2 regions of the Micromonospora sp. NBC_00389 genome follow, and region 1 is predicted to be linked to the other one. Evidence: riboswitches for the same ligand, from Rfam matches in the RefSeq annotation. Region 1 holds a riboswitch; the other holds the start of a gene.
The links. Region 1 has a riboswitch for cobalamin ahead of OG470_RS29840 (ribonucleoside-diphosphate reductase subunit alpha). Riboswitches for the same ligand answer to the same signal wherever they lie in the genome.
Positions count from the first base shown of each region.

Region 1 (4,379 bases):
GCCCGCCGCAGGGCGGCGGTGTGACCGTGGGCAACCAGCCGCAGGCTGGTGGCGGTCACGTGCTCAGGGGTGCGCTGGCGGTTCCGCGACGCCGTTCGTGGTTCATCAGGGCCGCGAACAGCAGGCCGATTCCGGTCCAGAGCACCACCTGGGTGCCGAGGGAGGCCAGTCGGAAGTCCCACAGCAGGGCGGCGGGAAAGTCGTCCGGGACCTCCTGGAACGACGGCAGCACCACGTAGGACACCGCGGTGACCAGCAGGAATCCGCCGAGGGCCGTGGTGGCCCGAAGCCACTGTGGCGCCCCGTCGCCGAGCGCTCGGTAGCCCAGCGAGCCGGCCCAGACGGCCACCAGGCCGAGCACCACCATCAGCAGGTAGGTGCCGGTGCGCTGGTCGATGGTGGCCGGGTCACCGACGGCCGGGGGATTGGCCGGGTACTTGATGAACGGCACGATCACCACGCCGAGCAGCGCAGCACCGGCCAGCAGCAGACCCGACCGTCCGTCGTCGTAGGCCCGCCGCCGGCGACACAGCAGGACGTACGCGGTGGCCAGCAGGCCACCCATCGCGGCGCCGAACAGACCGGTGGCCAGGAACAGGCCGCCACGCTGGCCAGACCTGCTGACCAGGGCATCCTCGTGATCGTGTCCGCCACCGGCGGGCTCGGCGTGCGCCGCGGCCTGCTCGATGGCGATGGCCCCCTCGACGTGTGGTTCACCGGCGACGTAGGCGAACGTTCCGGCGAGCAGACCCGCGGCCAGGCCGGCGAGCAGCCCGCGAAGGAGAACGCTGACGAACGTGGGCGCGGCCCTGGTGGCGGTCAGTGGCACGGGACACCGAGCAGGTGCCGGCCGTCGTGCATCAGCTCGTGCAGGTACATCCCGCTGCGCGAGACCGCCCCCTGGTCAAAGGCGACGAGATAGGCCAGCAGCGTGAGCACGGCGACGGCGGCCAGAACCGTCCACAGGAGACGGGTAGTGCCAGCGGGATGCACCAACGGCTGGCTGGACGTGGAGCTGGACATGCGTACGCGAACCTCCTCGGGGATGACGCGTCCCCATCGCAAGGCTGCGGACGACCGAGTGTCCTGGCTCGCGGCCCCTCCCGTAGAGGATGGGGACCGCTCACAGTGGCGCGACCGCGCCGGATTCACACCGGCTTCCCTCGCGTCGCCGCAGATAGTGGGTCGACCGTATCGGTGCCGGTCCGAACGGTCAACCCGGTCCCCGCGGCATCGGGGTGGACGGTCTCAGGCGTCGGTGACGGCCGTCACCAGTCCGGCCACCGACACGCCCGGGACCGACATGTGGGGTGTGACAACGGCGTCCCTCCCTATATATGGTGTCGAGCGCAGCTGGTTCGGCCGCTCATCCAGAGGGTCGAGGCAAGAGGGAACCCGGTGGAAATCCGGGACTGCCCCGCAGCGGTGAGTGGGAACGACCGCCGTCATCAGCACTGGGCCGCCAAGCGGCCTGGGAAGCGACGGCCAGTAGGAGACCGGCGAGTCCGGTCGTGCCCGCAAGTCCGAAGACCTGCCAGCGCGCCGTGCACCCGCACCCGGGTGGGCGGCGGTCCGACGCCGCGTGGGACGGCTGACGCCACCTGACCCACGCCCGTCGGCGTGGCGTCCGCCGGTGTCTGTCTCCTCGTGTCCGAGGGCCATCAGGTCTCGAACTCGCGAGGAGTGAGTAGTGACGGTCACCCAGGTAGCTCCGGTCACCGGCGACCCGACCCCGCCCGGCCGGCGGCGGACGCAGATGCATGTCCGCAAACGCGACGGCGCCAGCGAACCGGTTGACGTGAACAAGATCGTTCGAGCGGTCGAGCGGTGGACCGACGACCTCACCGACGTCGACCCGCTGCGGGTGGCGACCCGCACGATCAGCGGCCTGTACGACGGCGCGACGACCGCCGAACTGGACCGGCTGTCCATTCAGACCGCCGCCGAGATGATCGGCGAGGAACCGCAGTACTCCCGCCTCGCCGCCCGGCTGCTGGCCGGCTACGTCGACAAGGAGGTCCGCCGGCAGGGCATCACCTCGTTCAGCGCGGCGATCCGGATCAGCCACGCCGAGGGCCTGATCGGAGACGACACCGCCGCGTTCGTCGCCGCGCACGCCCGTACCCTCGACGATGCCGTCGATGCGGGCGGCGACCGGCGGTTCGAGTACTTCGGCCTGCGCACGGTGTACGACCGGTATCTGCTGCGCCACCCGAGCAGCCGGCTGGTGCTGGAGACCCCGCAGTACTGGCTGCTGCGGGTGGCCTGCGGGTTGTCCCGTACGCCGGACGAGGCGGTCGACTTCTACCGGCTGATGTCCAGCCTGGCCTACCTGCCCAGCTCGCCGACGCTGTTCAACTCCGGCACCCGGCACACCCAGATGTCCTCCTGCTACCTGGTCGACTCCCCGCGTGATGAGTTGGACTCGATCTACCAGCGGTACGCCCAGGTCGCCAACCTGTCCAAGTTCGCCGGCGGCATCGGCATCGCGTACTCCCGGGTCCGGTCCCGGGGCTCGCTGATCCGCGGCACGAACGGGCAGTCCAACGGGATCGTGCCGTGGCTGCGCACACTGGACGCGAGCGTCGCGGCGGTCAACCAGGGCGGCCGGCGCAAGGGCGCGGCCTGCGTCTACCTGGAACCGTGGCACCCCGACGTCGAGGAGTTCCTGCAACTGCGGGACAACACCGGCGAGGACGCCCGGCGTACCCACAACCTGAACCTGGCCAACTGGATCCCCGACGAGTTCATGCGCCGTGTCGAGGCCGACGAGCTGTGGTCGCTGTTCGACCCGCACGAGGTACCGGAACTGCCCGACCTGTGGGGGGAGCGGTTCGACGCCGCGTACCGGGCGGCCGAGGCGCAGGGCCGCTACGTGCGGCAGGTCCCGGCGCGGGAGCTGTACGGGAAGATGATGCGCACCCTGGCCCAGACCGGCAACGGGTGGATGACCTTCAAGGACGCGGCGAACCGGCTGTGCAACCAGACCGCCGAGCCGGGCAACGTGGTGCACCTGTCCAACCTCTGCACCGAGATCATCGAGGTGTCCAGCGACGCCGAGACCGCCGTGTGCAACCTCGGCTCGGTGAACCTCGCCGCCCACCTCACCGACGGCGGCGTCGACTGGGAACGGCTGCGCGCCACGGTCCGTACCGCGGTGACGTTCCTCGACCGGGTCATCGACATCAACTACTACCCGACCCCGCAGGCGGCGGCGAGCAACCCCCGCTGGCGGCCGGTCGGGCTCGGGCTGATGGGCCTGCAGGACGTGTTCTTCGCGCTGCGGCTGCCGTTCGACTCCCCGGCCGCCCGGGAGCTGTCCACCCGGATCAGCGAGGAGCTGTACCTGACCGCCCTGGAGACGTCCGCCGAGCTGGCCCGCCGTTTCGGCGCGCACCCGGCGTACGGGCAGACTCGGGCAGCGCGGGGGCAGTTGCAGCCCGACCTGTGGGGGGTCGAGGGAACGCAGACCGCACGGTGGGCCGAGCTGCGGGAGCGGGTCGAGGCCTACGGGCTGCGCAACTCGCTGCTGGTGGCGGTCGCCCCGACCGCCACCATCGCGTCGATCGCCGGTTGTTACGAGTGCGTCGAGCCGCAGGTGTCCAACCTGTTCAAGCGCGAGACGCTGTCGGGGGAGTTCCTCCAGGTCAACACCGCTCTGGTACGCGAGCTGAAGACCCGTGGCCTGTGGACCGACCGGATCAGGTCGGCGATCAGGCGCGCCGAGGGGTCGGTGCAGGACATCGCGGAGCTGCCGACCGACGTCCGGGAGCTGTTCCGCACCGCCTGGGAGCTGCCGCAGCGGGCACTGATCGACCTGGCCGCCGCCCGCGCACCGTTCATCGACCAGTCCCAGTCGCTGAACCTCTTCCTGGCCTCGCCCACCATCGGCAAGCTCTCCTCGATGTACCTGTACGCCTGGAAGGCCGGGCTGAAGACCACCTACTACCTGCGTTCCCGCCCCGCCACCCGGATCCAGCAGGCCACCGTCGCGCCCACCGCCGTCGCCCTTGTCGCACCCGCGGCCACCGACGCGGAGGCACTGGCCTGCTCGTTGGAGAACCCCGAGTCGTGCGAGGCCTGCCAGTGACCGCCGCCCACACCACCACCGACACGAGGACCACGCACATGCTGCTCGACCCCGGGATGGACCTCACCCTCCGCCCGATGCGTTACCCGCACTTCTTCGACCGGTTCCGCGACGCCATCCGCAACACCTGGACCGTCGAGGAGGTCGACCTGCACGCCGACCTCGCCGACCTCGACAAGCTCTCCCCGGCCGAGCGGCACCTGGTCAGCCGCCTGGTGGCCTTCTTCGCCACCGGCGACACCATCGTCGCCAACAACCTCGTGCTCAATCTCTACCAGCACGTCAACAG
Region 1 is NZ_CP107947.1:6,300,035-6,304,413, reverse strand. Features, by position in the region: gene OG470_RS29855 (histidine phosphatase family protein) at 1-59, opposite strand, end outside; gene OG470_RS29850 (CbtA family protein) at 56-829, opposite strand; gene OG470_RS29845 (CbtB domain-containing protein) at 820-1,023, opposite strand; cobalamin riboswitch at 1,059-1,205, opposite strand; cobalamin riboswitch at 1,338-1,553, shown strand; gene OG470_RS29840 (ribonucleoside-diphosphate reductase subunit alpha) at 1,757-4,090, shown strand; gene OG470_RS29835 (ribonucleotide-diphosphate reductase subunit beta) at 4,129-4,379, shown strand, end outside.

Region 2 (4,379 bases), 3.4 Mb from region 1:
GCAGGGCCAGCAGCGGGCGAGCCGGCGGTGCGCTCGGGGCTCACGTGAGCACCCGCCGGGCGGTACGCAGCACGAGCACGAAGAACGGGCCGCCGAGCAGGGCGGTGACCACCCCGATCGGGATCTCGGCCGGGGCGGCGGCGGTGCGGGCCACCACGTCGGTCAGCGCCAAGAACGCGGCGCCGAACAGCAGCGACAGCGGCAGGATCACCCGGTAGCTCGCCCCGGCGAGCAGGCGGACGGTGTGCGGCACGATGATGCCGACGAAGCCGATCAGGCCGGTCGCGGAGACCGCCGCGGCGGTGCCCAGCGAGGCGGCGGCGATCAGCAGGTAGCGGGAGCGCTGCGGGTGCAGGCCGAGGCTCTTCGCCTCGTCGTCACCGACGGCGAGGACGTCCAGCTCGCGGCGGTGCAGCAGCACCACCACGGTGGTCAGCACGGCGTACGGCAGCACCAGCAGCACGTCGTGCCAGCCCGCGGTGGCCAGCCGACCGAGCAGCCAGGAGTAGACCTGCTGGATGCTGTCGGAGTGCCGTTGCAGCAGGTACGTCTGCCCGGCGGACAGGAACGCGGAGACCGCCACCCCGGCCAGGATCAGCATCGCGGGTGAGCGGCTCCGCCCGCCGGCACCACCGAGCAGGTAGGTCATCGTCACGGCGACCAGCGAGCCGGCGAAGGCCGCCAGTGGGATGGTCACCGGCAGCCCGGTGATCGAGCCCTGCCGACCGGCGCCGCCGAGGGCGATCACCGCGGTGACCGCCAGCCCGGCGCCGGCGGCAACGCCGAGCAGGTACGGGTCGGCCAGCGGGTTGCGGAAAACCCCCTGATAGCAGCCGCCGGCCAGGGCGAGGAGGCCGCCGACGAGCAGACCCAGCACCACCCGGGGCAGCCGCAGCTCGGTGACGATGGCGATTTCCCGCTCGGTCAGCCCGCTGTCCAGGTGCACCCCGGGGATCAGGTTGAGCAGCTCGGCGGCGACGCTGCCCGGCGGCAGGCTGACCGGGCCGATGGACACCCCGGCGATCAGCGCGACCAGCACCGCGAACACGCCGGCGACCAGCCAACGCTTGCGCAGCCCGGCGGGCCGGGTTCCAGACGGCAGCCCAGCGGGTCGGGCTCCGAACGGCAGCCCGGCGGGCCGGGACGGAGGCTGCGTCCCGGCCGGCTGGGTGGATGCTGCCGGTGCACCCGAGGGTGACGGCCCGGTCATCGACGGACGACGGTCACGCGGGCACCTTGGCGACCGCGTCGACGATGACCCGCAGCAGGTCCACGATCCGCGGGCCCCAGCGGGAGGCGATGTCGTCGTCCAGTGCGACCACCTGGTTGTTCTTCACCGCGGTCAGCCCGGCCCAGCCGCTGCGCGCCTTGACCGAGTCGGCGTTCTGCTGGCAGCACTTGGAGTCGGCCAGGAAGACGAAGTCCGGGTTGGCCTTGACGATGAACTCCTGGGAGAGCTGCGGGTAGCCGGCGCTCTTGCCGTCGGCGTCGGCCGGGTCGGCGATGTTGGTCAGCCCGACCTGGCTGTAGAGCGAGCCGATGAAGGTCTTGCTGGTCGCGCTGTACAGCTCCGGGCCCAGCTCGTGGAAGTAGGTGAGCTTCTCGGCGCGCTGCGGCACGTCCTTGAGCAGCTTGGCAATGTCGTCCTTCATCCGGCCGGTGACGTCGGCGGCCTGGTCGACGTGCCCGGTCAGGCTGCCCAGCTCGGTGATCTGCCGGTAGGAGTCGTCCAGCGTGGTCGCCGCCGGAGTCAGGTAGACCGGAATCTTCAGCTTGCCGAGCTGCTCGACGATCTTGTTTCGGTCATCGGAGAGCACCACCAGGTCGGGGCTCTTGCCGGCGATCGCCTCGGCGTTGGGCTGGAAGCCGGACAGGTCGCTCTTGGGCGCGTCGGCCGGGTAGCTGGACTGGTCGTCGACCGCGCTCACCTGCGGGCCGGCACCGATCGCGAAGAGCATCTCGGTGGCGGTGGGCGACAACGAGACGATCTTCTCGGGGCGCTTGTCGAGGGTCAGCGAGCCGACCGTCACCGGGTAGGCGACGGTCGCCGAACTGGCGCCGGCGGCCGGCTGGTCGGCGGCCTTCTCGGCGCAGGCGCCGAGGGCGAGTGCGGCGACCGCGAGGGTCGCGGCGAAGAGCCGGGGGGTACGTCTGGACATGGGTCCTCCTGTCGGTCGAGGAGTGTGGTGCTTCGCCGACAGGACTTTCGTGCGCCCGCCCACGAGGCGCCCTTCCTCGAGAGCGCGTGTCGCGACCGATCCGCAGGCGACCTGGCTCGTCCCCGCCGTCAGGACGGGGCATCACAGTTGCGGGACAGCGCCGGACTCACACCGGCTTCGCTGCGGACTGGTCGCTAAGACGGTAGCGCACCGCCAGGACGTGCCGGATCGATCAAGGACCGATCACCGCCGGTCGATCACCTGGGCCGCCCGATGACGGGGTGGGGTGGTCGACCGGCGGCGATATGTCCCGGATCCGCGGGGTCGGAGCGGGTGGTGGGGCCCCGCCGGGGGCGGGACGGGGCCCCACCCGATCAGGAGGCGGTGATGGTGACGTTGTCCACAGCCGCCTCCACCAGGCTGGCGCCGGAGGCGTCCGCCGCCTCGACGAGGATGCGCACCGACTGGCCCGCGTACGGGCTGAGGTTGAGGTTGGCCACCGCCCAGCTCCCGGTGCGGTTGGCTGCCGCGCCGGCCTGGGTGAGCAGCGCCGTGGTGCCGCCGTTGTGCACCACGCTCACCCGCAGGTAGTCCGCCGAAGAGGCGTTCGAGCCGTGCGCCAGGTACCAGGCCAACGACAGGGTCAGCGTGCCGGACGACGGCAGGGTCACCGCCGGGGACCGGGCGCTGGTCACGCCGCCGTCGACGTCGTGGTCACCGGCGGCCGATCCCGCGAGCCGGCCGGTGACCAGGTCGTTGGCGCCGGCGTACGGGGTGAGCTGCTTGGCCCCGCTGGAGGTGGTCGCCTGGGCGGCGCCCCGCTCGAACACCCCGGCCGTGGCGGTGTCGGTGCCGGACGGGTTGATCGTCCAGCCGGTGGCCGTCTCGAAGGTGTCCGACCAGACGGTGGTGCCGCCACCGCCGCCGCAGTACTGCGCCTGCTTGCCGATGGCCCGGTACGGGCAGTCGGCGTACTCGCTGAGCATCAGCACGGCCTCCCGGTTGCGGGTGGTCTGCGCGGGGATCACCTCGTCCGGCGGGTAAAAGCCGCCGCCACTCGCCGAGCCCGGGTACATCTCGAAGGTGTACGCCCAGATGTTGTGGGTGGCCCACATCCAGTCGATGCTGGTGCCGTCGGCGATGTAGAGGTCGCTGGACTGCTCCGGGGTGTAGCTGTTGGTGGCCGCCATCTGCTGGCCGATGGTGGCGAAGGTGTTGTACTGGTCCGCGCTCATCCCCGCCGGATTGTTGGCGGTGGTGTAGCCGAAGGGCCAGAGCACCAGTTGCGAGTAGGTGTGGAAGTCGATGTTCGCCTTGATCTGCTGGACGCCGCCGACGACCCGGCTGTTGACGAAGTTGCGCAGCGCCTGCGTCTCCGGGGCGGAGAACGCCGACGGGCCGCGGTAGGTCTCCGACGAGGTGCTGCCGGACGAGCCGCCGCAGCAGCCCCACTGGTGGGACCAGTTGCGGTTCAGGTCAGTGCCGACCGCGGACGAGCCGCTGTTCGGCTGCCGGTTCTTGCGCCACGACCGGTACGACCCGGTGGCGATGTCGTACTCGCTGCCGTCCGGGTTGACCGTTGGCACGATCCAGATCTCCCGGCTGTTGACGATGTTCGTGATCCGGGAGTCGGAGCCGTAGCTGTCGGTGAAGAGGTTGAGCAGGTAGATCGCCATCTCGACGGTCAGGTGCTCGCGGGCGTGCTGCTGGGCGTTGAACAGGATCTCCGGCTCACCCTCGTCGGTGCCGACGTTGTCGGAGATCTTCACCGCCATCAGGTCGCGGCCCTCGTACGACGCACCAATGCTGATCTTGCGGGCGATGGCCGGGTGGTCGGCGACGGCCTGGTTCACCACGGCGGTCAGTTCCGCGTAGTCGTGGAAGTTGGAGTCGGCGGGCGGGAACGCCAACGTGCCCACCTCGCCTGCGCCTCGCTCGACGTTCGGCGGTGGGGCGAGCGGTTCCAGCCGGAAGCCGAGACGGCTGATCGCGGCGGCCTCGGTGGCGGTGGCCGAGATGTGCAGTACGCCGTGTTCGGAGTAGTCGATGGCGGCCCCGGTGCGGGCCACCGCGGTGCGGTCGGCGACGGTCCGAGGGCCGAGCACCCGGTAGCCGGTGGCGGCCTGTTCGGCGGTCCGGTCCGGTGCTGGTCGGGCGGCGACCGGGGCGGCGCCGACGGTGGCGATTGCCAGCCCGGTGACGACGGCGAGCACCAGGACG
Region 2 is NZ_CP107947.1:1,859,518-1,863,896, reverse strand. Features, by position in the region: gene OG470_RS08900 (FecCD family ABC transporter permease) at 41-1,210, opposite strand; gene OG470_RS08895 (ABC transporter substrate-binding protein) at 1,224-2,159, opposite strand; cobalamin riboswitch at 2,244-2,366, opposite strand; gene OG470_RS08890 (M14 family metallopeptidase) at 2,534-4,379, opposite strand, start outside.
Region 2: it holds a riboswitch for cobalamin, as region 1 does, so the genes downstream of both, OG470_RS08895 (ABC transporter substrate-binding protein) here and OG470_RS29840 (ribonucleoside-diphosphate reductase subunit alpha) in region 1, are expected to answer to the same signal.